Regions from separate parts of the Arthrobacter sp. StoSoilB13 genome, predicted to be linked through region 3. Evidence: riboswitches for the same ligand, from Rfam matches in the RefSeq annotation. Region 3 holds a riboswitch; each other region holds the start of a gene.
The links. Region 3 has a riboswitch for S-adenosylmethionine ahead of LDP01_RS06425 (aminotransferase class V-fold PLP-dependent enzyme). Riboswitches for the same ligand answer to the same signal wherever they lie in the genome.

Region 1 (7,254 bases), 1.1 Mb from region 3:
TCAGGTAAGCCCCCGCCAAGCCCTCGACGAGGTAGAACACGAACGGCGGGATGTCCTTCTTCGCCACAAGGATGGCGCCGTAGATGGGCGCGCTGGCTGCGGCCGTGACTCCGATCCACCGTTTGGTGGGCAAGGAAAGAAGGCTTCCACCGAGCGCAGCCAGGGCAAGGACGTGGAGCCCGGAATAGGCAAGGAAGGGCGCATTCGATCCACGGCCGTAGGCAAAGCGTTCCAGATCCGCGGCCCGGCGGGACAAACTGGAGACAAAGAGCGGAGCACCTGCCAGTAAAGCTGCCGCGGCTGCAACAGCCCAACGCTTCGCCTGTCCGCGCGGAAGACGACGGGCAAAGGCTGCGTATCCCACCGGCACCGCGACTGTTCCAGCAGCAGCGAGGTGCTGACCGATCACCCAGCCACGCTGGCCGGCCTCAAGCATACGAAGACGTTCAGCGGCATCAGGGGTGATGTAGACACGCGATACAGGCGAGATCCCTGCAAACCACACCGCCGTACCGGCAACGATGACTGCTCCGGCACGGCGACGGGGGTGGTTCCCGCTCATGGCAGCAAGGTTAGACCTGTTTGAGGGCCTTCTCCAGATCCAAAATGAGATCGTCCACGTCTTCCAGGCCAACGGACAAACGGACCACGCCGTCGCTCAGCCCAATGGCCGCACGCCCTTCGGGCCCCATGGCCCGGTGGGTGGTGGTGGCCGGGTGCGTGATGAGGGACTTGGAGTCGCCCAGGTTGTTGGAGATGTCGATGACGCGCAGACCGTCCAGCAATGCAAACGCGGCATCCTTGGCCGAACGCCCGGAGGAGGGCAGCAACTCGAAGGTCAGCACGGTACCGCCGGCCTTCATTTGCTTGGCCGCCAGCTCGTACTGAGGGTGCGATTTCAGCAAGGGGTACTTGACCCAGCTGATGGCAGGCTGCTGCTCGAGCCATTCCGCGATTTTCAAAGCAGAAGCCGAGCTGTGGTTCACCCTCAGGCCGATCGTCTCCAGGCCCTTGGTCAACACCCAGGCATTGAAGGCGGAGAGTGAAGGTCCGGTGTGCCGCATCAACTGCTTGACCGGGCCGTCGATGAATTCCTTGGTGCCCAGGATTGCGCCGCCGAGGACACGCCCTTGGCCATCGATGTGCTTGGTTCCGGAGTACACAATGACGTCCGCGCCCAGGTCACCGCAACGCTGGAGCAAGGGAGTGGCAAAGACGTTGTCGACGACGACGGTCGCTCCCGCAGCATGCGCCAGCTCGCTGACGGCGGCGACGTCCACGATTTCCTGCATGGGGTTCGAGGGCGACTCGAAGAACACGGCAGTGGTCGGTTCGGAGAGGGCAGCCCGCCACTGGTCGAGGTCGGGACCGTCGACAAACACGGTCTCTACGCCCCAGCGCGGCAGGATCTCGTTGAGGATCACGAAGCACGAGCCGAACAGGGAACGGGCGGCAACCACGCGATCACCGGCAGCCAGGAGGGCACCCAAGGCGGTGAACACCGCGGACATGCCGGACGCCGTCGCGAAGCATGCCTCGGTTCCTTCGAGCAACCGCAACCGTTCCTGGAACGTGGCCACGGACGGGTTGCCGTAGCGGGAGTAAACGAAGCGTTCGTCCTCGCCGGTGAAGGCGCGTTCGGCGGCGGCAGCGGATTCGTAGACGAAGCCGGAGTTCAGGAAAACGGGTTCGGACGTCTCCTGGAAGTTGGTACGGTCAAGGCCGCCGCGTACTGCCTGGGTGTCAGGGCTCCAGCTGGCGGCATCGGGATTGAAAGTCACTTAGTCGTTCCCCAGGTTGGTTGGCAGGCCGCGGTTCTTCCAGCCGTTGATGGTCCGTTCGCCGTAACGGTCAGGGTCACCTTCGAAGCCCTCAAGCACGTTGTAGGCGGTGAACCCGGCCTGCGTCGCGGCGATGGCGGCCGAGATGGAGCGCTGGCCTGAGCGGCAGATGAAAACGAGTTCCACGCCCTCACCCTCGGGTGCCTGCTGCTGCAGGTCCTCGATGAAGCGGGAGTTGGGAATGCCACCGGCGAGGTTCCACTGAATGAACAAGGGATCATTCTCTGTGGCTTTGGTGTCCGGGATGCCGATGTGGGCCCACTCGGCCTCGGTGCGGACGTCTACCAGGATTGCGCCTTCTTCAAGCTTGGCCCACGCGTCCTGCGGGGTCAGGTCACCTGCGTAACTCATGCGTGTCCCTCGAATGCTTCTTCGTCGTCGTCGTTCTCCAACTGGTCAACAGCATTCGCGACGGCGGCGTCTGCGTTGGCGATGGCAGCGGGCAGGACGACCGCCTGCGCCACGATGACATCCGTGCCATTGAACGTGGCTGCCGGGCTGCCGTGGAGCACGTAGCCGTCGGCGAGGGCCGTGGTGATCCGCTCGCAGAATTCACGGGTATCCGGACCTGTAATCAGGCGGTAGGAGAGTTTTTCTTCAGTGGGTTCAGGCATTGGCTGGTGCTCCTCAGTCACGCTTGCAGTTCGAAGTGTCGATACGCCGAGTAGTCACCTGAGGCACCCCGCCGGAGAGAGGGTTGCCGACCAGCAAGTCAGGGCTTGGCGCTGGTGCTCATTACTCAAGAAAAACGTAACATCCCGCGGCGGCGGCCCGCACTTGCAAGCGGTTACGCGGTCGTCATGTTGCGTAACCGGCCGGTGCTGGAGTAGCAGCCCAAATGTGACGCCCCGGGAGCATAATTGACGCAGTACGACCCCCTGTAACTTCGCAAGAAATCAGGTCGCGGTGAACGGACAAGGCAGCTCTACACTCAAGCCCATGCTGCATTTTGGATGGTTCGTGGGGCACGGTTTTGGTGTCCAGGGATGGGGAACTCCCGGCTACAGCCTGGGCTACGACTGGAAGAAGCCTGCCCTGTATCAAGACGCCGTCCGCGCGTTTGAGCAATCCGGCCTTGACCTCTTCATCATCGAGGACTCCCTTACTGTTCCCGATACCTATGGCGGCACTGCCGAGGTCTCGCTGGCACACGCCTCCTTTGCGCCCAAACATGATCCCTTGGCCCTGGTGCCGTACCTCCTGTCCGCAACCGAGCACCTTGGAATCGTCCCGACGGTCAGCGCATCGTTCTATCCGCCTTTCACTGCGGCCCGCCTCCTGGCCACGCTGCAGCACTTCTCCGAGGGGCAGTTGGGATGGAACGTCGTAACCTCCGGCAGTGACCTCGCCGCGCAGAATTACGGTTTGGACCAGCAGATTGAACACGACCTTCGGTATGAGAAGGCGGAGGAATTCGTCGACGTCGTCCGGAGGCTTTGGCGGAGCTGGGAACCGGACGCCATCCTTGAGGACGTTGAGGCCGGCGTATTCGCCGACCACACCAAAGTGCACCCCATTAACCACCAGGGTGACTTCTTCAAGGTCCGCGGTCCCCTCAACACCGCACCTCTGCCGGAGGAGCCCGTACTGGTGCAGGCCCGGCGCTTCTCCCCGCGGCAAAGCGTTCGCGGGTGGGCATGCAGACGTGGCGATCGCCTTGGCCCGTGGCGTTGACGGCATGAAGGCCTACCGGGATTCCATCCGTGCCGAGGCTGCCAAGGCGGGCAGGAACCCCGACGACGTCAAGGTACTTTTCGTGCTGAAGCCCACCGTCGTAGGTTCATCGGCCGAGGCCGGGGAGTTGCGTGCCCAGCGCCGGGAGCTTACCCAGCGTGATATCGACAGCCAGCTCAATTCGATCTCCTACCTGTCCGTGATCGACTTCAAGCAATTCGACCTTGATGCGCCGTTGCCCGAATTGAGCACCAACAGCAACCAAGGCACCTTGGAGCACTTCGCCAAGGCGGCGCCTCCGGGGTCTACCCTGCGCCAGATCCTTCAGGCACGCAGCGGTGGCGCCGGCGATTCGATCATCGGCACGGTTGGTGAAATCGCGGACTATCTCGAGGGGACCGGCGAGGCTGTGGGTGGCGACGGCTTCCTCTTCTCCGGCTTCGTGGACCCCGTCACCGTACACGGCGTCTTGGACAAGCTCACTCCCGAACTGCGCCGCCGTGGCCTGTTGAGGAAGAGTTACGGCGACGGTGGCTTCCGCCAGAATCTTCTGGACTTCTGACGATGTCCTCCGAGCCCCGGACCCTCTTGATCGGCACATCGCCGGTGGACCCTGAGCGCGTAGCGCAGGCTGCCTTGGATCCGGCGTTTCACGTGAAACTCAACCATGATGCGTTGTCTTTGATCGGCCGCTCACGCGAAGTGCTGGAGCGCGCTGCGACCTCAGGGCAGAGAATCTACGGCCTGAACACCCTCCTCGGATCCGGACGGGATACGGCCGTGGAGGAGAAATCGGTTCTTGCCTATCAAATCCAAGTAGTCAGATACCACAACAGCGGCGTGGGCGCGCATCTGGACCGGCCCTCCGCCCGCGCTGTGATCCTCGCCCGGCTCATCGGCTTCAGCCGCGGCGGCTCCGGCGTGCGGCCGGAGACAGCCCGGTTCTATGCGGAACTGCTCAACCGTGGGGTTCTTCCCGCCATCCCGCGCGAAGGCTCAGTCGGCTCCTCGGACCTCACCCAGCTGGCCGCCGTCGCCGCCGTCGCCATCGGTGAAGGTGAAGCGATCGACGCGAACGGCACCCTGGTACCCGGGGCGAAAGCGCTCGCCGACGCCGGTCTTCAGCCGCTGCGGCTCGCGCCCGGTGAGGCCCTGGCCCTGGTCAGCGCAAACGCCTACTCGGTGGGGGCCGGCACCCTCGCCTTGGTGCGCCTGCAACAGCTGGCGGAACTCGCCGACGTCGCGCTTTCCCTCTCGCTTGAAGCCATTGCAAGGTACGACGGCGGCGGGAACCTCAGCCCGTTTTCGCCGGCTATCCAAGCGGGCAAGGCGGTGGACGGACAGAAGGACTCGGCGGCCGCCGTCCGTTACCTTTTGCGCGGCGGATGGTTGGAGGACGTTCGTCCCGAAGTCTCGGTCCAGGACGCTTTGTCATTCCGATCTGCGCCCCAGACGCATGGCGCTTTTCGCTCCCTGGTTTCACAACTCGGCGCTGCGTTGAGCGTGGAGCTCAACGGGCGTGGCGACAACCCCCTGGTTGATATTGAAAGCGGGCAAATGGTGTCCGGAGGGAACTTCCAACCGATGCAGCTGGCTCTTTCCTTTGAGGGCCTGCGGCTTGCGTTGGCGCACGTGGGGATCTCCAGCGAGCGGCGCATCGCCAAACTGTATCCGCCACAACGGGTGATCCGGGCCAGGCATCTGGAGGCTGCCGCCAGGCACCTGGAGGGGTCGTCGTCGAATGCGGTTTCCGGGTCCGGACCGGCCGCAGGGCTTGTGCAGGAGGAGTTGCCCGGGCTGCTCTGGTACTCCGCAGCAGGACTGCTGTCCGAACTGAAGTTCCTGGCAGCGCCGGCGACGCTCGGGGCACCCACACTCTCGGCCGACGTCGAGGACCACTCCACTTTGGCGCCGCTGGCGTTGCAGCAACTTGAAAGGTCCTTGGAGGCCCTTGGAGAAATTGCTTGCTATTGAGGCTCTGACGGCGTCGTATCTGTTGTTCGAAGCGGGGGCCGCCCAACCGCTTGGGAAGGGGGCCGGCGCCGTCGCGGGCCGGCTGGCTGATGTGCTGGCAGATCGGCCGTCCGCTCCGGACCTGGTGGAGCGCGCCCGACGTGAATTGCGTGACGTGGTGGCGCTGGAATTGCCGCCTATGGCTCAAAGGGAGGGGACCACGTGAGTACCGCAATCAGGAAACAGGGCGCACATGCGGCGGAAGGGCTGCCGGATGGCCTGGATGCCTCCGTCCTGGATAAAGTGGGCAACACTCCGCTGGTCAAATTGGAAGCCCTGGGCCGTGGATTGGGCAGCACCATCCACATCAAGCTTGAGTCCGAGAACCCGGGCGGATCCATAAAGGACCGTACAGCGCTGAGCATGGTCCGGGCGGCCGAGCGCTCAGGAGACTTACAGCCGGGCGCAACCATTGTGGAGAGCACGTCCGGTAATACCGGGATCGGGCTGGCGCTCATTGGGCGCCTGACTGGGCACCCCGTGGTGGTGGTTACGGGCGACACCATCTCCCAGGAGAAGCTGGCCGCGCTCCACAGCTATGGTGCGCGCGTGGTGCTGACAGACTGGGGCGCGCCCTCCGAATCGCCGGAGAACGCCCGCGCTGTGGCAGCGCGGATCACGGCCGAAACGCCCGGTGCGTGGCGGCCCATGCAATTCGACAACCCTGCCAATCCTGCCGCGCACTACCAAACTACCGGGCCCGAGATTTGGGAGCAGACCCACGGCCTGGTGACGCATTTCGTGGCCGGCATCGGAACCGGCGGGACCATTAGCGGCAACGGCCGGTTCCTGAAAGAGAAGGTTGCAGCATCGCGGCCGGGCGGGCATGTTGAAGTGATAGGCGCAGACCCCTACGGCTCCGCCTACAGTGGTGGCCATCCCGGGGAGATCCTGGTGGACGGCGTGGGTAACTCCTGGCCACAGGCTGAATGGCCCAAGGCCTTTGACCGCTCCATTGTTGACCGTTTCCTGCGCATCCCCAACGACGAGGTCTACTCCACGGTGCATCGCCTCCTTGACGAAGAAGGGCTGGCGCTGGGTCCATCGTCCGGACTCGCGGTGGCTGCTGCCCTGCGCGTGGCCCGCGCCGCACCCCACGGCTCGGTGGTTGTTGCCATAGCGCCCGACGCCGGAACGAACTACCTCAGCAAGGCCTTCAACCCGGTGTGGCTGGCAGAGAACGGCATCCACCTGGCCCGCGACGCCACCGAATAGCTTGCTCTCTCACTTCCAACGGCTTTTGGGCGGATCTTCTCTCACTTCCAGCGGCTTTTGGGCGGATGTTCTCTCACTTCCAGCGGTCTTTGGGCGGTTCTTCTCTCACTTCCAGCGGCTTTTGGGCGGATGTTCTCTCACTTCACGCCCCGCTGGAGGGTGCACCCGCCTCTTACGGGCGCACCCTTCAGCGGCGGTTAGCCGGCCGCGAGCCTCCTGATCAACTCCGACTGACCAGGGAACTGCGCCACGAGTGCCTCCACATCTTCGCTCGTGGGCTTCGCGGAATCGCTCGGTTCATAGCCGGGGGACAGGCTGCAGCTCACCAGGACAAACCCGTCCCCAGCCAACTCAGCCCCGAACCACGTGGAATGCGGCGCCGCGCCATGCAGAATCTCACCAGCCTCCGGATCCGGACCGAAGACCGTTGATGAGTACCCCTCTGTCTGCGAAAAAACGTGCAGCCGGATGGGTGTGCCCAGATGGAAGAACCACAGCTCGTCCTGCTTCA
Region 2 (7,254 bases), on a different replicon from region 3:
CTGCCCAGGATCCGCACTCCGGTAATGGACCGTTTGCCGCCGGGACCTATTCCCATTCGGTCCACAAGGAGGCCGCTCAGGGTCTGCCCGGTGACCACCGCCACAGTGAACAGCGCAACCCCCAGCAGGCCCACAGTGAATGTTTGCGCGATGACGAAGAGTGCACCGATCCCACCGGCCATGACGTAGAAGCGGGGAAAGCTACGGCTGCGGACCGCCGGGACGATGCGCCGAAGGCCTGCCCTGCCTTTGGGTGTGGCGAGGGAAATGGCCGCAATGAGGACGAGGCCTGTGGTGAAGCTCACCACGGCTGCGGCGATGCCATCGTCCAGCCGGGCCCCGAGAGCCCCGTTGATCCTTCCTTGAAGCGGAATGACCAGCCCAGTTGCTACTGCAACAGGGAGGCCAACGGCGAGCGGAAGGGTGGAACGACGGGAAGACTGCGGCACTGACACCACACTACGTCAGGCATCATTGCTTTATGAGCAACCCGGAAATCGAAGAGGTCCCCATCCGCGACGACATGATCCGCCTCGGTCAGCTGCTGAAGCTGGCCAACCTGGTGGAGGACGGCGTGGAGGCCACCGAGCTCATTAAGAATGGCTTGGTGAAGGTCAACGACGAGATCGACGAACGCCGGGGCCGCCAGCTGCACGCCGGCGACACCGTCACCGTCAACGGCCAGACCGTAAGGATTATCTCCGCCTGAAGCAACGCGGGGTCACTTAAGGCCCATGGTGAGGCCATTTATGGGCCGTAAGTGACCCCGCGTTGCGTTAAGATGCGAGGACTTTGTGCGTCAGGAATTCGCCTACGTGGCCGATTTCCTGCTGATTAATGCCATGCCACATGCCTGTGTAGAGCACCTTGGTGAGGTCCACGTGCTTGCGCACCCACCCCATGGTGTATTCGATCTTGTCCGGAGTAATGACGGGGTCCTGCTGGTCGCGGCCCCAGAACATCGGCAAGGTGCCGTCCAGTTCGGCATCGCGGAAGGCGGGGTCATCGCCGGCGTCCACCACGAAACCCGAAAGCCCGACGACGGCAGCGAAGTCCGCGGGACGGTACCGGAGCATGGTGGTCGCCATGGCCATGCCCATGGAGAAGCCGAGCAGCGTCACTGAAGAATGATTGGCTTTGACCGTATCCAACCATTCAAGGGCATACTCGGCGGCAAGCTTTACTGCTTCCAGGGAATAGTCGATTGACGCAGTGAGCGGGAACCAGGTGAAGCCGGGGCCCATGGGCATCGGCGCGCGCAGGGAAGCCACCACAAACCCTTCGGGAAGCAGGGCCCGCGAGGCTGAAGAGATCGTCCTCATTGGAGCCATAGCCGTGCAGCAGCACCAGAAGCGGCTTGCCCTCCCGTTCAGCTTCGTCATGGGACCACAGGACAACGGGCGCGGGGAATGCAACGGCTTCAGTCATGGGTCTATTCTTGCAGTTACTGATGAGTAACAACCTACGGTGGCGTAGGTTCGCAGATTCAAGGCAGGATGGAAAGCGTGAGTGACGTCAATTCATTGGTGAAGCCGGGCGAACCGGTTCAAACACACCCTTGGAGCCGTTACGTGGCACTGGGGGATTCGTTCACGGAAGGCATCGGCGATCCCGAGCCCCGGAACCCCGGCGGCTTCCGGGGATGGGCTGACCGTGTAGCGGAGGAACTGGGCCGCGGTCATGAGGATTTCGCTTATGCCAACCTTGCTATCCGTGGGCGGCTGCTGCAGCAGATCGTGGATGAACAAATTGGTCCTTGCCTGGAACTTCAGCCGGACCTTGTCTCGATTTCAGCGGGCGGCAATGACCTCATCCGGCCCGGTGGCGACCCGGACCTCTTGGCGGAGAAGCTGGATGCTGCTGTTCAGGAACTGGCCTCCGGTGGGGCGACTGTGGTGTTGTTCAACGGACCGGACACCGCGTCCTCGGTGTTGGGCCGCATCCGTGGCAAGGTGGCCATCTACAACGAAAACCTGAGGACTGTAGCTGCACGGCACGACGCCATCATCGCGGACATGTGGTCCCTGAGGCAGTTGGCCGATCCGCGGATGTGGGACGAAGACCGCCTGCACTTCTCACCTCTGGGACACCACACCATCGCGATGATGGTCCTTGAAGCGCTGAACGTCCAGCACACCCTTGAGCCCCTGGTGCCCAAGCCCCTGCCGGTCCGCACCTGGCGCGAGGCCCGATCCTCGGATCTGGTGTGGGCCCGCGAGTACTTTGTTCCGTGGGTTATCCGCAGGTTGCGGCATCGATCCTCCGGTGACGGCATTACCCCCAAACGCCCGACGCCGGGACCGGTCTTCGGCCCCAACGGCACCATGCTGCCGCGCGGCTGAGCTGATGGGACTGCGGCCGGGAGGATTCGATGCAGCCTAACAATGTTGTCCCCCTGCGCCTGCGCCGTCAGCAGCTGCGGGCTCCCTACGGCGAAAACGTTGATGATGTTCTGCGCAACCTCCTGGCGGTGCAGTCGCAGGAATTTCCGTATGCCAGGTGGAGCCTCGCCCAAAGGGCGGTCGGGAGCACTGCCGATGAGGTGGAGCAGGCGGTGGCTGACGGCAGGATCCTCCGGACGCATATCCTGCGGCCGACGTGGCATTTTGTGCACCGTGACGACCTCGGCTGGTTGATGGGTTTGTCTGCAGATCGCCTTCATCAAGGCAACAAGGGCATGTACCGGCAGGCGGGAGTTGATGAGCACGCAGCCGCCCGCAGTGGGCACATCCTTGCCGAAGCGGTGGCCGGTGGAGCCCACAAAACACGCGAAGAACTAGCCGGAATACTGGAAAAGGCGGGGCTCCCCGGCAAAGGCCTTGGCTTCGTTTACCACCTCATGCACGCCGAGATCAGCAAAATCCTGGTGAGCGGCAGCCCGGTCCGTTCTGCAGGGGGTGCACTGAAACAGACATACGCCTTGTTCGAGGAACGTGTGCCCGACGGCAATACGTCCCTGATGGAGGACGGCGACCGCGAATGGGCCTTGGGCCAGCTGGCCCTGCGGTACTTCAGCAGCCGGGGACCTGCCACCATCAAGGACTGTGCCGCGTGGTCCGGACTGACCATCAAGGATGTACGGCTTGGCTTGCAGGTAGCTGAAGAGTCCGTTCCGGGCGCCTTGGCAACCGTGGCGGTCGACGGCTTGGACTTCTACTTGCCAGCAGAAGATGTGGAGGCACTTGCAGCGACTCCCCCACCAGGTGACGATGGGCCAGGACTTCCCCGTGTCGATCTCATCCAGTGCTACGACGAGTACGTGATGGGCTATTCACAATCGAGGCACTACCTCGGCGGCAGGGCGCCCTATTTCCCCGAGGGCGATGCTCCAATTCACGTGGTGTTGCTCGATGGCAGGTTGACCGGATGGTGGCGCCACAGCTTCTCGGGTGGGATCTGCGAACTCGACATCAGAATGAACAGGCCACTCACAACAGCCGAACAACAAGCTTTGGAGGCAGAAGTGGAACGCTACGGGAGGTTCCTGGGCATGGAGACAAAGCTGGTGTGAAACTGCGGGACTAAGCTGGGTTAAGACCTAGGAGGCCTGCACCGTGAACAATCTGATCTTCTGGATCATCGTCTGCTCGTGGCTGATTCCCATGGGGATACGCATGTACAACAAGTCCCGGGCGCGGCGGCTCCAGGACCGCAATTTCCCGGGCCCGAATTATCCGGGCCCCGGCTATCCCCCGCAGAATCTTCCGGGACCGGGTTACCCGCAGCCGAATTATCCGGGCTATCCCACGCAGCCCACCACCATCCGCCCTGCCGATGCCCCACCGCCGCCAGGACCGGCGTCGAACGCTTCTTCACCTACGTTTCCGAGCCACCGCGGCTCTGAGCAGCAAGGCTTCCGCGCGCGCAAGCTGGCCGAACTGGACCTCAAGTTCAGCAACGGCGAAATTGCCATGGAGGATTACATGAAGCAGCGCGGCGACATCATGAACGGCTGAGCCGGCTTAGGCGAAGAAGGCCTCGCGAAGCTGCTTCGATAGTTGGCCGATTTCGGTCAGGAAGCCATCGTGGCCGATGGGGGCCTCGATCACGTGGACGGGCACATTGCCTGGCAGGTTTTGCGCCAGTTCCACTGACTGGGCCGGAAAATAGAGGCGGTCGGAATCGACGGCTGCCACAAAGAATTCAGCAGTGGCGGCAGCCAAGGCTTCCTTCAAGGTGCCCCGGCCCCGTCTGATGTCGTGGGACATCAGCGCCTCGGTGATGGCGATGTAACTGTTCGCATCGAACCGGCGCACCAGCTTGGTGCCTTGGTGGTCGAGGTAGCTTTCCACTTGGTAGCGGCCACGCTCCCCCAGGACCGCAGCGGCCAGGGGCGTCTCCTGGTGCTGGGCTTCCCGGCCGAAGCGGACATCAAGCTCCAGCGCTGACCGGTACGTGATGTGCGCTATCCGTCGGGCCAGGGCAAGGCCTGCCTCAGGAGTTGGTCCACCGTAGTAATCGCCGTTGTTGAAGTTCGGGTCCTGGCGGATGGCGAGCGTCTGCGACTGGGCGAAAGCAATTTGCTCGGCTGTGCTGTAGGCGCCCACAGAAATAACCGCGCACCGCTGAACACGCTCAGGGAAGGTGACCGCCCACTCAAGTGCCCGCGCCCCACCCATGGAACCGCCAAGGACTGCGTGCCATGCCTTGATCCCCAAGGCATCCGCGAGCCGGGCTTCAGCCACCGTGCTGTCGCGCAAGGTGATCAGTGGGAAGCGGGATCCCCAGGGCCGTCCGTCCGGCGCCTCTGACGATGGGCCCGTGCTGCCGTAACAGCCGCCGACAATGTTGATGGAGATAACGAAGAACCGGTTGGTGTCGATCGTCGCGCCGGGACCAACGAGTTGCTCCCACCAGCCTTCCTCATCAGTAGCACCGCGGGCCACATGCGTGCTGCCCGTCAGTGCGTGCTGAACCAGGACTGCGTTGGACGCATCCGCATTCAACTGCCCCCAGGTTTCGTAGGCAAGCACAACATCCGGGAGAAAACCGCCGGCTTCAAGTTCCAGTGAACCTACGCCGGCGTACTTGACCGTCCCGTCTTCTTTGCCCGGTTTGGGGGGTGCTGTAGCAGTAATGGTCATTCCTTTGACACCTAACCTCGCGCTTGCCTGCCGCCTTGCGTGCGACAGGCCAGGTCTTCACCCGGGGCACCCCACCGCGGAGGAGGGTTGCCGGCCAGCAAGCCGGGGCTGTCGCTGGCACTCATGACCTAATACGTAGAGTCTAGGAAAAATACCGCTGTCTTGGCGAAGAATGTGACAGCTGTGTGACGGTTTGGCGCCGCTTCGTTCAGGAACACGCACCGCGAAGGGCCGCCCGGCGAATTTTCGACGGCGGGCGGCCGCTCCCCCAGCAGCGCGATTAAGCGCCTTTGGCAGCCCGGAAACCGGCCTCAAGATCAGCAATAATGTCGTCCACGTGCTCTATTCCCACGGAGAGGCGGACAAGGCCTGGATTCACGCCCGCAACCAGCTGCTGTTCGACCGTGAGCTGGCTGTGGGTAGTCGACGCCGGGTGGATAACCAGCGAGCGGACGTCACCGATGTTGGCAACATGGGAGTGCAACTCCAGGCCGTCCACGAATCGCTTGCCGGCCTCGACGCCACCCTTGATGTTGAATGCCACCACTGCACCGGTACCCCTTGGCCCGTACTTACGGCCGCGGTCGTACCAAGGGCTGGACGGCAGGCCCGCAAAGGCAACCGATTCGACGTCGTCATGGGCTTCCAGCCATTCAGCCACTTTGGTGGCGTTCGAGACGTGACGCTCGACGCGCAGGCTCAGGGTTTCCAGGGCCCCTGGGCGATGAGGAAGGCGTTGAACGGGGAAACCGCCGAACCCAGATCGCGCAGCAACTGCACGCGCGCCTTGAGAATGTAGGAGAGGTTGGCTCCGAGCGCGCCATCCTTGCCAAGGTCCCGGGCGTAAACGAGTCCGTTGTAGCTGGGGTCCGGAGTATTGAATCCGGGGAAGCGCTCCGGGTCCTTGCCGAAATCAAAGTTTCCGGAGTCCACGATCACGCCGGCGATCGCCGCGCCGTGGCCGCCCAGATACTTGGTAGCCGAGTGCACCACGATGTCCGCACCCCACTCGATGGGACGGATGAGGTAGGGGGTTGAGAGCGTGTTATCCACGATGAGCGGCACGCCAGCCTCGTGCGCGGCGCGTGAAACACCCTCGATGTCCAGCACGTCCTGGCGCGGATTGGACACAACCTCGCCGAAGAACAGCTTGGTGTTGGGCTGCACGGCGTCCCGCCACTGGTCCAGGTTGTCCGGATCCTGCACGAACGTCACGGAGATGCCGAACTTCTTCAGAGTGTGCGCCAGCAGGTTGTAAGTGCCACCGTAGAGGCTGGGGCTCGCGACGACATGGTCTCCGGCCTCGGCAATGTTCAGGATAGCGAAGGTTTCCGCGGCCTGCCCTGAGCTAAGGAGCAACGCGCCCAGCCCGCCTTCGAGGCTGGCGATCCGCTGCTCCACGGCATCTTGTGTTGGGTTGCCGATACGCGTGTAGATCGGGGCGAGCTCGGCCAGTGCAAAGCGGTTGGCTGCGCTCTCTGCGCTCGGGAAAACGAAGGACGTGGTCTGGTAGATCGGAAGCGACCGCGCTCCCGTGGCAGAGTCAGGCTCCTGCCCTGCGTGGATCTGGCGGGTTTCGAAAGACCATCCTTGGGACATTGGGTTCTCCTCTTCGTGGCGCGCGGGTTTGCCGTTGATCGCTGTAGGCGTGGGCTGGGGCCAGTCTAGGAAGCGCCCGGGTACTTGGACAGCTTTGTGACGAAGGCAGTATTTTTCAGTCTTTACGCGACCCGGCGTGAAGCGTTCCGACGGCGCACAATAACATCCCATGTTAGTAAGGCTTCCCTTAGCTGAGACCCCGATCACAAAGTGCCAAGATGAAGCCATGCGCATGGATCACGTCTCTTACGCTTGTGAACGAGATGGCCTTTTGGCCACCACCGAACGAATTTCCGCAGCTCTGGGAGTGGACGCAGTCCGGGGCGGAGTGCACCCGCGCTTCGGTACCCGGAACATGATCATTCCCTTGGCGGATAACAAATACCTGGAAGTCGTAGAGGTCCTGGACCACCCTGCTTCCGACAAGGCACCCTTTGGCCAGGCAGTCCGCGCACGCTCGGCGGCTGGCGGCGGTTGGATGGGCTGGTGCGTCGCCGTTGACGACCTCGCCCCCTTCGAGGAACGCCTCGGCCGGTCCGCAGTTCCGGGCAACCGCAAGTTCCCGGATGGC
Region 3 (7,254 bases):
CGCCTTCGACCAGCGGATCGAACAGGACCTTTCCAACGCCGGCCCGTTCCTTGCCGCAGCCCTGGCAACCCGCGGAACCGTCCGGATCTCCAACTGGCCCACCCAGACCACCCAGGTGGGTGATCTTTGGCGGTCCATCCTGGTTGAGATGGGTGCCACGGTGACACTCGAAAACGGCACTCTCACGGTTAAGGGCGGCCCGGAAATCAAAGGCGCCGACTTCGACGAAACCAGTGAGCTCGCGCCCACGGTCGCTGCGCTGTGCGCACTGGCCACAGGCCCTTCACGGCTGACCGGCATCGCGCACCTCCGTGGCCATGAAACCGATCGGCTCGCCGCGCTGGCCGCTGAAATCAATCGGCTCGGCGGAGACGCAGAAGAAACAGCTGACGGCCTGATCATCCGCCCGGCCACGCTGCACCCCGGCGTCGTACACAGCTACGCCGACCACCGCATGGCTACGGCCGGCGCTATTTTGGGGCTCGCCGTTGAGGGCGTCCAGGTGGAGGATATTGCTACCACCTCCAAGACGATGCCCGAATTTCCGCAGATGTGGGAGGCCATGCTGCAGCAGGGCACGGGCGAGGACGAAACCGTCACCAGTGAGGCCAGCAACTGACCATGGGCCGCGACGCACGCTCCTGGGACGAATCCGACGTCCGGATACGTCCGAACAAAAAAGGATCAAGGCCCCGCACCAAAGACCGCCCCAGTCATGACGACGCGGTCATTGGCCGGATCATCACGGTGGACCGCGGGCGCTACACCGCCATCGTTGGAGAAGACTCCTCCGATGAACGTATTATCATCGCTGCACGCGCGCGTGAACTGCGACGAAACCCCGTCGTCCCCGGCGATTTCGTCGCCTTGGTGGGGGATGTATCGGGAGAGCCGGATACCCTCGCGCGGCTGGTCCGCATAGAGGAGCGCAAGACGCTGCTGCGGCGCAGCGCTGATGATACCGACCCCATCGAAAGAGTGGTGGTGGCCAATGCAGACCAACTTGTGGTGGTGGTCGCCGCAGCCAATCCGGAGCCCCGGACGGGCTTTATTGACCGTGCTTTGGTTGCAGCCTACGACGCCGGGATCGAGCCGCTGCTGCTTGTCACCAAAGCAGATGTCAAGGATCCTGCGGAGCTGTTATCGAACTATCTCAGCCTGGACTTTCCGATCATCATCAGCCGTACGGCAGATGATGAAGCGTCCGGTATTGACGCCCGCTCCGACGACGGACTGTCCGCGAGGCTGGACAGCCGCGCCGTTGCCGAATTGCGGGCCCACCTTGATGGAAAAGTCACTGTCATGCTGGGCCATTCGGGCGTCGGCAAGTCCACCATGGTCAATGCCCTGACTGGAGCCGAACGGGCTACCGGTGGTGTCAACGCCGTCACCGGGCGGGGCCGGCACACGTCGTCTTCGGCGTTGGCCCTGAAGCTGGCAGACGCCCCACCGGGTAGCTGGATCATCGATACCCCCGGTATCCGCTCCTTCGGACTGGCGCACGTGGACCCCGACCGCATCCTGCATTCCTTCCCCGACCTGGAACCGGGCACAGAAGCTTGTGAACGCGGTTGCAAGCACGATGCCGGCGCCATCAATTGCGGACTTGATGCCTGGGTGAACGAGGGACACGCGGGTCCTTCCGGAGTGGCCCGTTTGTCTTCGCTCCGGCGGCTGCTGGGCGCGGACCCGCGTTTGGAAGCGAAAGAGACCAAGGAATTGGGTACGGTCAACTAAGTGTCGGCGCAAGGCGATCCAACTGCAGGGAACGTTTCACGATAGTTTGGTGGCATGACCCAACCCGTTTCCAGCTACAACGACGACCTGCGACTGGCCCACGTGCTGGCGGATTCCGTGGACGCCCAAACCATGGACCGCTTCAAGGCCTTGGATCTGCAGGTCGAGACCAAGCCTGACCTCACGCCCGTGACGGATGCCGACAAGGCTGCGGAAGAAGCCATCCGCGGCCAATTGTCACGCTCGCGCCCCCGTGACGCCGTCCTCGGCGAGGAGTTCGGCAGCAGCGGCCACGGCTCCCGGCGTTGGATCATCGACCCCATCGACGGCACCAAGAACTTTGTTCGGGGCGTTCCCGTGTGGGCTACCCTGATCGCGCTCGTTGACGAAGGCGAGCCCGTCGTTGGAGTTGTCAGCGCCCCCGCGCTGGGCAAGCGTTGGTGGGCAGCAAAGGACATGGGCGCCTACATGGGCCGCTCCCTGGCATCAGCCACCCGGCTCAGGGTGTCCAACGTTTCGCGGTTGGCCGATGCTTCAATGTCATATTCCAGCCTCTCCGGTTGGAAGGAGCGCGGCAATCTGGACGAGTTCCTGGGGTTGACGGAAGACATCTGGCGCACGCGCGCCTATGGCGACTTCTGGTCCTATTGCCTGGTAGCCGAGGGGGCTGTTGACATCGCCTGCGAGCCAGAGCTGAATCTTTACGACATGGCAGCACTGGTTCCCATCGTGACGGAAGCCGGCGGCCGCTTCACCTCATTGGAAGGCGAGGACGGCCCCTTCGGCGGCAACGCCCTGGCCACCAACTCCATCCTCCACTCGGAGGTCCTCAAGCGGCTAAACCCTGCCCTGGATGACCTCCTCTGACCCGGCGGACCAACAAGCCAACCGGCTGTGCATAGAATTTTCGACGGCGGAAGCCTCCTTTTCGGGGCATCCGCCGTCTTTTCTTCGCCCAAAACCCGGTTTCCGGACACGTCGTAACAATCTGCTTAACAAAGCGAATCGACTTTGGAGCAGGCCAGATGCGTGGCCTAACCTCTTTACAGGTCACGAGTGCCAGCGCTAAACCCCGGTTTGCTGGCCGGCAACCCTCCATTCGCGGTGGGGTGCCCCGGGTGACGACCTGGCCGGTCCGGAACGGATACGGCAAGCGCGGATCCCCATAGGGGGTCCCTCTTGAGTGAGGTCCCATGAGCACTGCTACGTTCAACTCCACCGTTCTGCCGTCCCTTGCGGTCGAAGAAGCAGCGCACGAAGCCGCTGCGGGCAGGCCCCTGGCCGCCGTCACAGGCGCGGAGCTGCAAGCTCCCCTGATCCAGGGTGGCCATGTCCGCTACGCCAACCTCGACTACGGAGCATCCGCTCCCGCGTTGACCATCGTTTCTGCGTATCTCAACGAGATCCTCCCCTACTACGCCAGTGTCCACCGCGGCGCGGGCTACGCTTCCCAGATCAGCACCTCGGTCTACGAGAACTCCCGCGACATCGTCCGTGAATTCGTTGGCGGCCGTCCGGATGATTCCGTCATCTTCACCCGGAACACCACGGACTCGCTGAACCTGTTGGCGGGCTGCCTCCCGCAACTCGACGGTAAGCCAACTGGCGAGGTCCTTTACCTGGACATCGAGCACCATGCCAATCTTCTTCCCTGGCAGGGCGTCCCTCACCGCAGTGTCGTAGCTGCTTCGACACTGACCGCTACCTTGGCCAAGCTCCGCGAGGAACTCAGCCAAGGCGGCGTATCTCTGCTGGCGGTCACCGGTGCCTCGAACGTGACCGGTGAAATCCTGCCGATCGCCGAACTCGCAGCACTTGCACACGAATACGGTGCCAGGATTGTGGTGGACGCCGCGCAGCTTGCCCCCCACCGCCGCATCAACATCGCCGCCACAGACGTCGACTACATCGTGTTCTCCGGCCATAAGCTCTACGCTCCGTTCGGCGCCGGAGTCGTTGTGGGCCGTCCCGACTGGCTCGACGCCGGTACTCCCCACCTTGCCGGCGGAGGCGCTGTTCGTGAGGCGCGCCTGGACTCGGTCAGCTGGGCCCTCAGGTCCCGCCCGCCACGAGGGCGGCTCCCCCAACGTCCTCGGTGCGGCAACATTGGCCCGGGCGACGCAGGTGCTCGCCGGCTTGGATCAGGATGCCTGGCATGCCCATGAAGCTGGAATCCGCTCCTACCTCGTACAGGGACTTGAAGCAATCGACGGCGTGACGGTCCACCGGATCTTCAGCGACTCCGAGGACACCATCGGCGTGGTTAATTTCTCGGTGGAAGGATTCGACGCCGGACTGGTCGCCGCATACCTCGCCGCCGAACACGGTGTAGGACTTCGTGACGGCCGCTTCTGCGCCCATCCCCTCCTCAAGCGGCTGGGCCTGCCGTCCGGCTCACTGCGAGCCAGCTTCGGCGTGGGCTCCCGCCTGGAGGATGCCACACGGCTGCTGGCTGGTATCGAGGAACTCAAGCGCACGGGTCTCGGCTGGGACTATGTAGTGGACGAAGGCCGCTGGGTGCCGGCCAACGACCACCGCAGCTACCCGGAGTGGGCACCAAACACGCCCGGCACCGCAGGGGCTGCACCCTGCACTATTGACTGACACAGCACGATTGACTGGAACAGCACGGTTGCTGATGTACACGTACTGTGCGGTAAATTCGTAGGGTAACCGGCGTTCGCGGTAAAGGAGTCTGTGCGTGGCCGTGCCTTCCCGTAGTGTTTCCGGCGGAAGTGTTTCCGGCAGCGCTGGCAGGCCAGGTGGTCCCAAGCTGCATGCCACGCGCCGCCACGAACTGGGCCAGAGCTTCCAGGACGGCGGCGAACACTACGATCGCGTTCGGCCCGGCTATCCCACAGACTCAGTGGTTTGGCTTCTTCCTCCTGGAGCGAAGTCCGCCGCGGATATTGGTGCAGGCACAGGAAAATTCACGGCACTGCTCGTGGAACGCGGCCTGCAGGTGGCCGCCGTCGATCCTTCCACAGACATGCTGGAGCAACTTCGAAAGTCCTATCCCGGCGTTCAGGCGTTGGAGGGTACGGCCGAGGCAACAGGGTTGACGGACTCAGCATTCGACGTCGTCAGCGTTGCCCAGGCCTGGCACTGGTGTGACCCGCTCAAGGCCAGCACGGAGATCGCCCGCATCCTTCGCCCCCACGGAGTTCTTGGCCTGGTATGGAACCAACTGGACACCTCTGTGCCCTGGGTCCATCGGCTATCACGCATCATGCACGCCGGAGATGTGCACAAGCCCGGCTTCCGGCCAGTTATCGGACCGGAATTCACGGACTTGGAGAGCCATCTCACCAGCTGGGAGGACGCCGTGTCTCCGGAGGACATCATGGAGCTCACGAAATCGCGCAGCTACTACCTCCGCGCCAATGAAGCCACCCGCGCAAAGGTCATGGGCAACCTGGCGTGGTACCTCTACGATCATCTCGGCCATGCCCCTGGACAACGACTGGGATTGCCGTACGTGACGACTACCTGGCGGGCCCGCAAGATCCACGGCGCCCCGCCACGGTAGGCTTGGTGTGTGAAGACCAGTACGCCCTCCTCCTCTATCGAGGACTACGTCAAGGTCATCTACTCCTATACGGAGTGGCAGGACAAACCAATTACGTCCTCGCAGCTTGCCCTGCGGCTTGGCGTTGCCAATTCCTCGGTGTCTGAAATGGTCCGCAAGCTCAAGGACCAGGGCTTGGTGGACCACCAACCCTACAGCGCCATCAGGCTGACTCCGGAGGGCATGCGGCTGGCGCTGTCCATGGTCCGGCGCCACCGCCTCATTGAGACATACCTCGTGGACGAACTCGGTTACAGCTGGGATGAAGTCCACGATGAAGCTGAGATGTTGGAACACGCGGTGTCCGATACGTTCATCGAGCGCATGGCCGCCAAGCTTGGCCACCCCCTGCGGGATCCTCACGGTGACCCCATTCCCTCGGCTGACGGATCCGTGGAGCTCCCTCACGCGTACCGCATGATCGAGTTGGACGAAGGCCACTCAGGCCGCATCACGCGGATCAGCGACGAAAATCCTGATCTTCTTCGGTATCTCGCGTCGGAAGAGATTACCTTGGACGCTCCTGTTGAGGTGGTGGGACGCAAACCATTCGGCGGAGCCCTGGTGGTTCGGATCGGCAGCGGAGCCCAACGGCGCGAATTCGATCTCGCGGATGAGGTTACAGCGGCACTTTGGGTCCAAAGCGCCGAAGTCCACGAAGGCTGCGTGCTTCCCGCGCGCTGACCCGATGCGCTGCCTGGGCTAGCTACGCTGGCTGGCCGAGCCGCCGTCGTCGGACGCAGTATCCGTGGCGCTGTCAACGGTAGCTGCCGCTTCGGGCTGTGGGTTGCGGATCCCGACGGCGGACGCCACCGCCCCGATGACGAACAATGCCGCCGTGACAATCAAGGCATTGTACAAACCTTGCCGGGTGAACACCGGACCAACGATCAGGCCGGCAAAGGCAATGCAGATGAGGCCTGCAATACGGGCCACGGCGTTGTTGACGGCCGAACCAATCCCGGCCTCTTCCTGGGGCACCGCGCCCAGAATCGCTGCGGTGAGTGGCGCGACGAGGGTGGTGAGTCCCACGCCAAAGACGATCTGCCCCGGAAGCACCTGGGTCCAGTAGTTCAGTGGCTCCTGGACGGAGAGGGACATCAGAAAGCCCACAGCGCATAGCAGCGGCCCCACGGTCATGAACCATCGCGGACCATATTTTCCTGCCAGCCCACCGAAGTAGGACGCCGTCAGCATCAGGATGACGGTCGCCGGGAGCAAAGCAATTCCCGCGATGGTAGCCCCCATCCCTCCAACCTGCTGGAGATAGATGCCCAGGACGAAGAATCCCAGCGATATCCCACCGTAAATCGCGAGCGTGGCAAGGTTGCCCCACCCAAAGTTCCTTATGGCAAAGAGCCTCAACGGCAACATCGGCTCCCTGGTCCTCGCCTCGTGGACCAGGAACAACACCATCGCCGCCACACCGGCCAGGAGCGGCAGCCACACCTGGACGCTCATCCATCCCATCCGGCCCCTGTTCTATGAAGGCGTAGACGGGACCACCTAGTCCGATCATGGCCAGGACAGCGCCGAGGTAGTCGATTCCCTTGCTCTTGTCCCTGGCCACGTCCGACGCCCGAAGCCCCGCGAGCAGAGGCCAAATCGCGACGGCGGGAATGACGTTGATGAAGAAGATCACACGCCACGACAACATGTCCACCGAGACGCCGCCAATGAGCGGACCGACGATGGCGGCAGCACCCGTCCAGCCCGACCATTGGCCAATCGCTTTGGACTGGGAAGGTCCTGAGAAGGACGTAATGATCATGGCCAACGAACTGGGCACGAGGAGCGCGCCGGCAATCCCTTGAATTGCGCGGGACACCACCAGGACTTCCCCGTTCCAGGCCAGGCCGCACATCACCGACGTCAGGGCAAAGCCCGCCAGCCCCCATTCGAGGATCCGTGCCCGGCCAAAGTGGTCCGATAGTGAACCAGCCACGAGG
Region 4 (7,254 bases), on a different replicon from region 3:
CACCTCATTGAGAACCCGTTCGCTCCACACTTCCTGGAAGGCCAGCAGGTTGTCATCACCCTGGCCCTGATTGCAGGACTGGGCATCGTCTTCCTGCGCGGATTCAAGGAAGCCATCAACGTGGCCGTCGTCCTGGTCGCCGCCTTTCTGGCACTGAACCTTGTGGTCGTCATCGTTTCCATCAGCCATGTCTTCACCGAGTCCCGGGTCATCTCAGACTGGTGGACCGCACTGAACACATCCCACGGTGATCCCATCCTGATGATTGCCCTTGCGCTGCTCGTTTTCCCGCGGCTGGCCCTTGGCCTCTCAGGGTTCGAGACCGGCGTCGCAGTCATGCCGCAGATCAACGGAGATCCTTCCGACACTGAAGCCAAGCCGGCCGGACGGATCAAGGGCGCCCACAAGCTCCTGACCACCGCCGCCATCATCATGAGTTCGTTCCTCATAACGTCCAGCTTCACCACCGTCATGCTGATCCCGGCCGCTGAATTCGAACCCGGCGGCAAGGCTGATGGGCGTGCCCTGGCTTTCCTCGCCCACAAGTTCCTGGGCGACGGATTTGGCACGGTGTACGACGCCAGTACCATCGCTATTCTGTGGTTTGCCGGAGCCTCGGCCATGGCGGGCCTCCTGAACCTGGTCCCCAGGTACCTGCCGCGCTACGGCATGGCTCCAGCGTGGGTCCGCGCATTGCGCCCACTCGTCCTGGTCTTCACAGTCATCGCCTTCATCGTGACGATTATTTTCCAAGCCGACGTCAACGCCCAGGGTGGCGCCTATGCCACGGGTGTACTCGTCCTGATCACGTCCGCCTCCATCGCAGTGACACTGTCCGCCCGGAGAAAGAAACAACGGGCACAGTTCATCGGGTTCGGAGTGGTTTCCCTGGTCTTCATCTACACAACCGTGGTCAACTCGATCGAGCGCCCGGACGGCCTGAAGATCGCCGCGCTGTTCATTCTGGGCATCATGGTGGTGAGCTTCATCTCCAGGATCCGGCGTGCTTTTGAGCTCCGTGCCACGCATATCAAAATGGACCAGACTGCACTCGAATTCACTGCAAACAACGTCGACGGCCCCTGTTCGGATCATCGCGCATGAACCAAAGCACCTCAGCGCCGGACGGTACCGGGAGAAGCTCCAACACGCGCAGCAGGCCAACCACCTGCCGCTGGATTGCGATGCGGTATTCATCGAGATCATTGTTGACGACAGCTCGGACTTCGAGCAGGAGCTGCAGGTTGTGGGCAAGAAACGGCATGGCTTCAAAATCCTGGAAGTCCACAGCAACAACGTGCCCAACACCCTTGCCGCCGTCCTGCTGCACATCCGCGACGTTACGGGTTTCATGCCGCACATCTACTTCCGCTGGACCGAGGGCAACCCCATCTCCAACCTCAGCAGGTTCCTTTTCTTTGGCGAGGGCGAGATCGCACCGGTGACCCGCGAGGTACTGCGTGAGGCTGAGCCGGACATCACCCGGCGCCCCTGGGTCCACGTGGGCTGACCCCGCCGCAGCACCCCGCAGCAGCGGGCAAGAGCTACTTGCTCGCTGCGGGCACCAGAATCCAGAGGACCTCGACGGTTTCGTCCGTGGGATTGACCCAGGTGTGGGGTTCCCTGCCCGGGAAGGAGAGGGTGTCCCCTTCTTCGAGGTCGTACTCCTCGTTGGTCAGGATGAGCTTGATGCGTCCCTTCACCACATGAAGGACGTCAACGTCGCAGTCCACGGCGTAGAGCTCGTTCTCACCACGGCCCCGTGGCTCGATGGTGGCCTGAAGGATCTGCAGGCGCCGCTCCGAACGGGCCGTTAACAAACGCTCCACAATGCCCTGGCCACCCAGCGAAATCCGGGGACCGTCGTCGCGCCTGGTCAGATGCGTTTCAGGAGCGGCAAACAGGTCTCCTACCGACACGGACAGGACCTGGCAAAGGGTTACAAGTGAAGCGACCGACGGTGACGTCAGATCCCTCTCGACACGGCTGAGGAAGCCCTTGGTCAAACCAGTTGCGTCCGCCACTTGCTCAATGGTGAGGCGCTGTGCCTGGCGGGCTGCGCGGATTCTGGAACCAATGGCAACGGGAACGTTGCTTGGTTCAACGGGGAGAGCCTTCATTCACGAACCTTTCAGGCCTGTCATTCGGCCCTGTCATTGCAGCAATAGTAGCGGGACCAGGGGCCGCTGGAGCCCTCAACAGCCCGAGGATGACCAAAGCCCCTTGACTGTTACTCCCATCACAACATATCCTCATAGGCAACAAGTGTTGTCTGTGAGGCACAACACGATCCCCAATCTCCCATCACCAGCACGGAGACTTCGACGCTTCCCAGGCGTATCGTCGAAAACCCAACCTCCGTGCACCAGCTCCAAGGAGCCACTCATGGACTCATCGTTCATAAACATCGCCATTGTGGTGGTGTACCTGCTTGCCATGCTTGCATTCGGCTGGTGGGGCAAGTCCCGCACCAAGAACAACAGCGACTTCCTGGTGGCCGGCCGCCGCCTTGGACCTTTCCTTTACACGGGCACCATGGCCGCAGTTGTCCTCGGTGGCGCATCCACCGTCGGCGGTGTCGGCCTGGGCTACAAGTTCGGCATCTCAGGTATGTGGCTGGTAGTCGCAATCGGCGCCGGCGTCCTCCTCCTGAGCCTGCTCTTCGCCGGCACCATCCAGCGCCTGAAGATCTACACGGTCTCCCAAATGCTGAGCCTTCGCTACGGCAGCAAGGCCACGCAGACCTCCGGAATCGTCATGCTGGCCTACACCCTCATGCTTTGTGCCACATCCACCGGCGCCTACGCCACCATCTTCGTGGTCCTCTTCGACTGGGAACGCTGGATGGCGATCGCCGTCGGCGGTGCAATTGTGCTTGTTTACTCGACCATCGGTGGCATGTGGTCCATCACCTTGGCCGACCAGGTCCAGTTCATCATCAAGACCGTGGGCATCTTCTTCCTGATGCTCCCGTTCGTCATGAACGCGGCCGGAGGACTGGACGGCATCCGTGAGCGCGTCGAGGCGAGCTTCTTCCAGATCGACGGAATCGGCGTCCAGACGATCATCACCTACTTCGTCGTGTACACACTCGGACTCCTGATCGGCCAGGACATCTGGCAGCGCGTCTTCACGGCCAAGACTCCCAAGGTTGCACGCTGGGGTGGAGCGACCGCCGGCGTTTACTGCATCCTCTACGGTGTGGCCGGTGCCTTGATCGGCCTGGCCGCCCGGGTGGCGCTCCCCAACATTGATGTCGCCAACCTCGGCAAGGACGTGGTCTACGCCGAGGTGGCAACCCACATCCTGCCCATCGGCATCGGCGGCCTGGTCATGGCCGCAGCTGTTGCAGCCATGATGTCCACCGCTTCAGGTGCCCTGATTGCCGCCGCCACGGTGGCCCGCGCAGATGTTGTTCCGTTCGTGGCCAGCTGGTTCGGCAAGACCATCAACACGGACGACACCGAAAACCCCGAGCACGACGTCAAAGCCAACCGTTACTGGGTTCTTGGCCTGGGCATCGTCGCGGTGTTGATCTCCATGGCCGCGCAGGACGTGGTTGTTGCCCTCACCATTGCTTACGACATCCTTGTGGGCGGCCTCCTCGTCGCGATTCTTGGCGGCCTGGTGTGGAAGCGCGGCACTGGTATCGCTGCTGCATGGTCCATGGCAGTGGGCTCGGTATTGACGTTGGCCTTGTTGATTCTGTTCGCCACTGGAGTCATTCCAAGCGTCGACGGCGTCTACGCCAACGAGCCCATCTACTACGGCCTCGCGGCCTCGTTCGTCGCCTACGTGGTGATTTCCCTCCTCACGCCGCCCACCGAACCCGAAGTCCGGGCCGCTTGGGAAAAGCGCGTGGCCGGAGCGGTATCTGACGAATTGCCCTTGGAAGCCCACCCCGTCAGCAGCCACAACGCCAGCTAACGGCCCAGGGCCGCAAGGCATCAGGTAAGAACTGAACTGAGCAATGGTCGACGGCGGCGCCGCCCCTTCCCGGGGCAGCGCCGCCGTTGCGCTGTGCGGGGGCGAGCGGATCCGAGGGCCACACTTCTCCCGGACAGCACTCCTCCAGTACAGTGGTCCCAGCTTCAAGAGAGGTGGCGCCAAGCTCCGACTGGCCACACACCAACCCCATGTTCACGGGTGGTTCGGATGAGGAAGCGGCCCGCCCCGGACCAGAGACAACCGAGCGGGCAAGAGCACTCCCCAAAGGAGCAGTCCTTGCCGTACCAAGGCGTTACCACCCCAAGCCAAAGCAGCCCCACCAAAACCGAAGCGCCCACTGTTCCGGTGATTCCCGGCGTCGACCTTGTCCTTGGGACGGTGACCCTGTTCCTGAACGGTGGGCTGGCCCGGTTCCGGCACCCCGAAGCGCGCCTGTTGGCGCATGCCCTTGCCCAGGCTGTGCGTCCATCGCGGTGGTGTGAATCGTCGAGGACGTTGACGGTGACTGTTGCAGCGCTCGGGCGTCCGGCGGGACTGGAGCGGCATTTCACCTTCGGTGAAGATGGCCCTGCCTAAGAAACGGTCCTAGAATTCCTCGTCTTCTTCCCCGCGGAATTCTTCGGTTTCATCCAGGGGGACAACCCGCTCGTCGTCATCCGGGACGTCGATTTCCTCCACCCAGGGTTCGTCGACTTCCTGGTCATCGCTGTAGTCGTAGGCGGGATCCGACTCGATGGTCTCCCGTTCGGGGTGGTTGGCGTGCGGTTCGGTGGTGTCCATGCTGCAACCTCCGTCTGGTGGGCTGGCAAGCAGCCTGCTGACCGAGTGCGGGGAGGGCCCCCGCCCCTGTCCTTCCATCTGAGCACTGTGCCTGAAGAGGGTCAAGGCAACGGCCCACATGGACCCAGGGAAAGGCTCCAGGCAGAGGATTGCAGCTTCGAAAATTAAGGCATGCCGAACATTCCAACTAAGGAATACCGGCCAAAAATCCGCGCCGATAAGCGGTACAGTGGGCGTGCAATGGGGCCGCAACTACCCCACCCAGCACAGGAGAAAAAGTGCAGAAGCACCAGGAATCCCACGGTTCGTCGAGCCCCGCTCCGGACCCCGCCCCCGGATCCGGAACACCGTCCCAACCAGCCCGGCCCACACCGGCGGACATCAGGCGCTGGCGTCAATACCTGGCCGACGAGCGTGCCGAAGCCGCCGTCTACCGGGAACTCGCCCAGCGTCGTGACGGCGAAGAACGGCAGATCCTGCTCGCCCTGGCCGAGGCCGAGAGACGGCACGAGGCACACTGGCTCAAGCTCTTGGGAGAACACGCCGGAATGCCGAAGGGAGCTTCCACCCGCAGCCAGCTGCTGGGCTTCCTGGCCCGGCACTTTGGTTCCGTGTTCGTCCTCGCGTTGGCGCAGCGCGCGGAAGGCCGCTCCCCCTACGGAGCCGAACCTGCCGCGACTCCAGCCATGGTTGCCGACGAACAAATCCACGAAGAAGTTGTCAGGGGCCTTGCCACCCGTGGCCGCAACAGGCTCTCCGGTACCTTCCGTGCTGCTGTTTTTGGCGCCAACGATGGCCTGGTGAGCAACCTTTCACTGGTTATGGGTATGGCAGCAACCGGCGTTCCCAGCCCGGTGGTCCTCATGAGTGGCGTGGCCGGTTTGCTGGCCGGCGCCCTGTCCATGGGTGCTGGCGAGTACGTTTCGGTCCGCTCGCAGCGGGAGTTGCTCAGCGCCACGCTGCCCACGCAGGCAACCCTCACAGCCGCCCCTTCTTTGGACATCGAGCACAACGAGCTTGTGCTGGTGTACTTGGCCCGCGGCATGACCCGTGAGGCAGCCGAGCACCGTGCCGCCGAACGCATGGGACTCTTCAGCTGCGACTGCGATCCCAGCCTCTCCTTGCAACCGGAGAAGGAGCAACCCGCTGACAACCACGAAACCGTGGGGTCTGCCTGGGGCGCTGCGATGTCCAGCTTCTGCTTCTTCGCCTCGGGTGCGATCGTGCCCATCCTTCCGTTTATTTTCGGCATGACGGGTATGGCGGCACTGATAGTAGCCGGTGTACTGGTGGGGATCGCGCTCCTGGCGACCGGCGCCGTCGTCGGGCTGTTGTCCGGGACCTCACCGCTGAGCCGTGGCTTCCGGCAGCTGGCGATCGGCCTGGGCGCCGCGGCCGCCACCTACGGGCTTGGCCTCGCGTTCGGAACGATGATCGTCTAGGCGGTAATGTTGGTTCGTCCTCCGCGCGGCCCCGCGTGACCGGGGCGTAGGGAATGGAGAACCGTGGATTCGGAGCAGCCGCCATTGCGCGCGCCAAAACACCGTCGTGCGGGCACAACCCTCCGAATTCTTCGCGGCGTCCTCATGGCCGGTGTCGCCGCGGTGGTGGCCGTCCTTGTCAGCGGTTTGCTCCACGGCGATCCGCGGATCATCGGGCTGTTTCCTGGCGTGGCCCTGCCCAATTCGCCCAAAAGCGAGCCGATCCAACAGACCCCGGCACGCGCCCTGGACGCGCCGCCTCCAGGAATCGACGAGGCCGACGCCCCGCTCGCATCGCCGCCGCCCCCAGCCAACGCCAGCGATTCATATAAGTTCCTGGCAACCAACGACGACGGCACTCCGGTTGGGTACTCGCCGTGCCGTCCCCTGCACTACGTGGTGAACGACGCCACCGCGCCTGAGGGTACGGATTCACTGCTTGCCACCGCAATCGCCAATATTTCCGCGGCGTCCGGAATCCAGTTCGTCAACGATGGCAGCACCGATGAGTTGCCCACCACTAAACGGGAACCCTACCAACCGTCCAAATATGGTGACCGGTGGGCACCCTTGCTCATTTCCTGGACAACGCCCGAGACCGCTCCTGCGCTGGCTGAGAGCGTCATCGGCACGGGCGGCAGCACCATGTACTCACTCAACAATGGTCCCAAGAGCTACATCACGGGAAGCCTGGAACTCGATACCCCGCAAGTGACGGAGCTTCTTGCCGAGGAGGGCGGTTCGGACTACGTGCTGGCGGTCATGCAGCACGAACTAGGGCACGTCATGGGCTTGGATCATGTTGATGATCCGGTTCAGCTGATGTATCCGGAGATCGGCGCCCCTGACGGGTTGGCTGCCGGCGACCTGAACGGCCTTCACCTCCTGGCCTCGGCTCCTTGCCGCAAGGACATCTGAAGCAGCGCAGCTTCCCAGGAATCGCCATGGACTCGCGGTCCCATGGGTTCTATCCTGACGGAAGCGGCCGACGGCGGCGCCCCACCGTCCGATTGGGCCGTCCCGTGAGGGGGTTCGATGGAACCTT

Region 1: it holds a riboswitch for S-adenosylmethionine, as region 3 does, so the genes downstream of both, LDP01_RS11665 (DUF1737 domain-containing protein) here and LDP01_RS06425 (aminotransferase class V-fold PLP-dependent enzyme) in region 3, are expected to answer to the same signal.
Region 2: it holds a riboswitch for S-adenosylmethionine, as region 3 does, so the genes downstream of both, metX (homoserine O-acetyltransferase MetX) here and LDP01_RS06425 (aminotransferase class V-fold PLP-dependent enzyme) in region 3, are expected to answer to the same signal.
Region 4: it holds a riboswitch for S-adenosylmethionine, as region 3 does, so the genes downstream of both, LDP01_RS15355 (hypothetical protein) here and LDP01_RS06425 (aminotransferase class V-fold PLP-dependent enzyme) in region 3, are expected to answer to the same signal.

The regions. Positions count from the first base shown of each region.
Region 1 covers NZ_AP024647.1:2,477,591-2,484,844, reverse strand. Annotated here, with positions in the region: gene LDP01_RS11680 (hypothetical protein) at 1-562, opposite strand, end outside; gene LDP01_RS11675 (O-succinylhomoserine sulfhydrylase) at 573-1,781, opposite strand; gene LDP01_RS11670 (rhodanese-like domain-containing protein) at 1,782-2,192, opposite strand; gene LDP01_RS11665 (DUF1737 domain-containing protein) at 2,189-2,455, opposite strand; SAM riboswitch class IV at 2,470-2,581, opposite strand; gene LDP01_RS23430 (LLM class flavin-dependent oxidoreductase) at 2,781-3,515, shown strand; gene LDP01_RS23425 (LLM class oxidoreductase) at 3,487-4,077, shown strand; gene LDP01_RS11655 (aromatic amino acid ammonia-lyase) at 4,080-5,489, shown strand; gene LDP01_RS11650 (hypothetical protein) at 5,467-5,694, shown strand; gene LDP01_RS11645 (PLP-dependent cysteine synthase family protein) at 5,691-6,743, shown strand; gene LDP01_RS11640 (cupin domain-containing protein) at 6,941-7,254, opposite strand, start outside.
Region 2 covers NZ_AP024648.1:1,167,296-1,174,549, reverse strand. Annotated here, with positions in the region: gene LDP01_RS17625 (DMT family transporter) at 1-458, opposite strand, end outside; gene LDP01_RS17620 (RNA-binding S4 domain-containing protein) at 482-709, shown strand; partial or broken gene LDP01_RS17615 (alpha/beta hydrolase) at 777-1,428, opposite strand; gene LDP01_RS17610 (SGNH/GDSL hydrolase family protein) at 1,497-2,342, shown strand; gene LDP01_RS17605 (winged helix DNA-binding domain-containing protein) at 2,372-3,511, shown strand; gene LDP01_RS17600 (hypothetical protein) at 3,555-3,956, shown strand; gene metX (homoserine O-acetyltransferase MetX) at 3,963-5,084, opposite strand; SAM riboswitch class IV at 5,099-5,213, opposite strand; partial or broken gene LDP01_RS17590 (bifunctional o-acetylhomoserine/o-acetylserine sulfhydrylase) at 5,365-6,683, opposite strand; gene LDP01_RS17585 (VOC family protein) at 6,910-7,254, shown strand, end outside.
Region 3 covers NZ_AP024647.1:1,357,819-1,365,072, forward strand. Annotated here, with positions in the region: gene aroA (3-phosphoshikimate 1-carboxyvinyltransferase) at 1-619, shown strand, start outside; gene rsgA (ribosome small subunit-dependent GTPase A) at 622-1,737, shown strand; gene hisN (histidinol-phosphatase) at 1,792-2,604, shown strand; SAM riboswitch class IV at 2,786-2,899, shown strand; partial or broken gene LDP01_RS06425 (aminotransferase class V-fold PLP-dependent enzyme) at 2,931-4,341, shown strand; gene LDP01_RS06430 (class I SAM-dependent methyltransferase) at 4,445-5,266, shown strand; gene LDP01_RS06435 (metal-dependent transcriptional regulator) at 5,276-5,989, shown strand; partial or broken gene LDP01_RS06440 (MFS transporter) at 6,008-7,254, opposite strand, start outside.
Region 4 covers NZ_AP024648.1:664,520-671,773, reverse strand. Annotated here, with positions in the region: partial or broken gene LDP01_RS15370 (amino acid transporter) at 1-1,510, shown strand, start outside; gene LDP01_RS15365 (helix-turn-helix domain-containing protein) at 1,545-2,120, opposite strand; gene LDP01_RS15360 (sodium:solute symporter family protein) at 2,386-3,927, shown strand; SAM riboswitch class IV at 4,090-4,209, shown strand; gene LDP01_RS15355 (hypothetical protein) at 4,225-4,524, shown strand; gene LDP01_RS15350 (hypothetical protein) at 4,534-4,728, opposite strand; gene LDP01_RS15345 (VIT1/CCC1 transporter family protein) at 5,007-6,170, shown strand; gene LDP01_RS15340 (matrixin family metalloprotease) at 6,315-7,127, shown strand; gene LDP01_RS15335 (matrixin family metalloprotease) at 7,245-7,254, shown strand, end outside.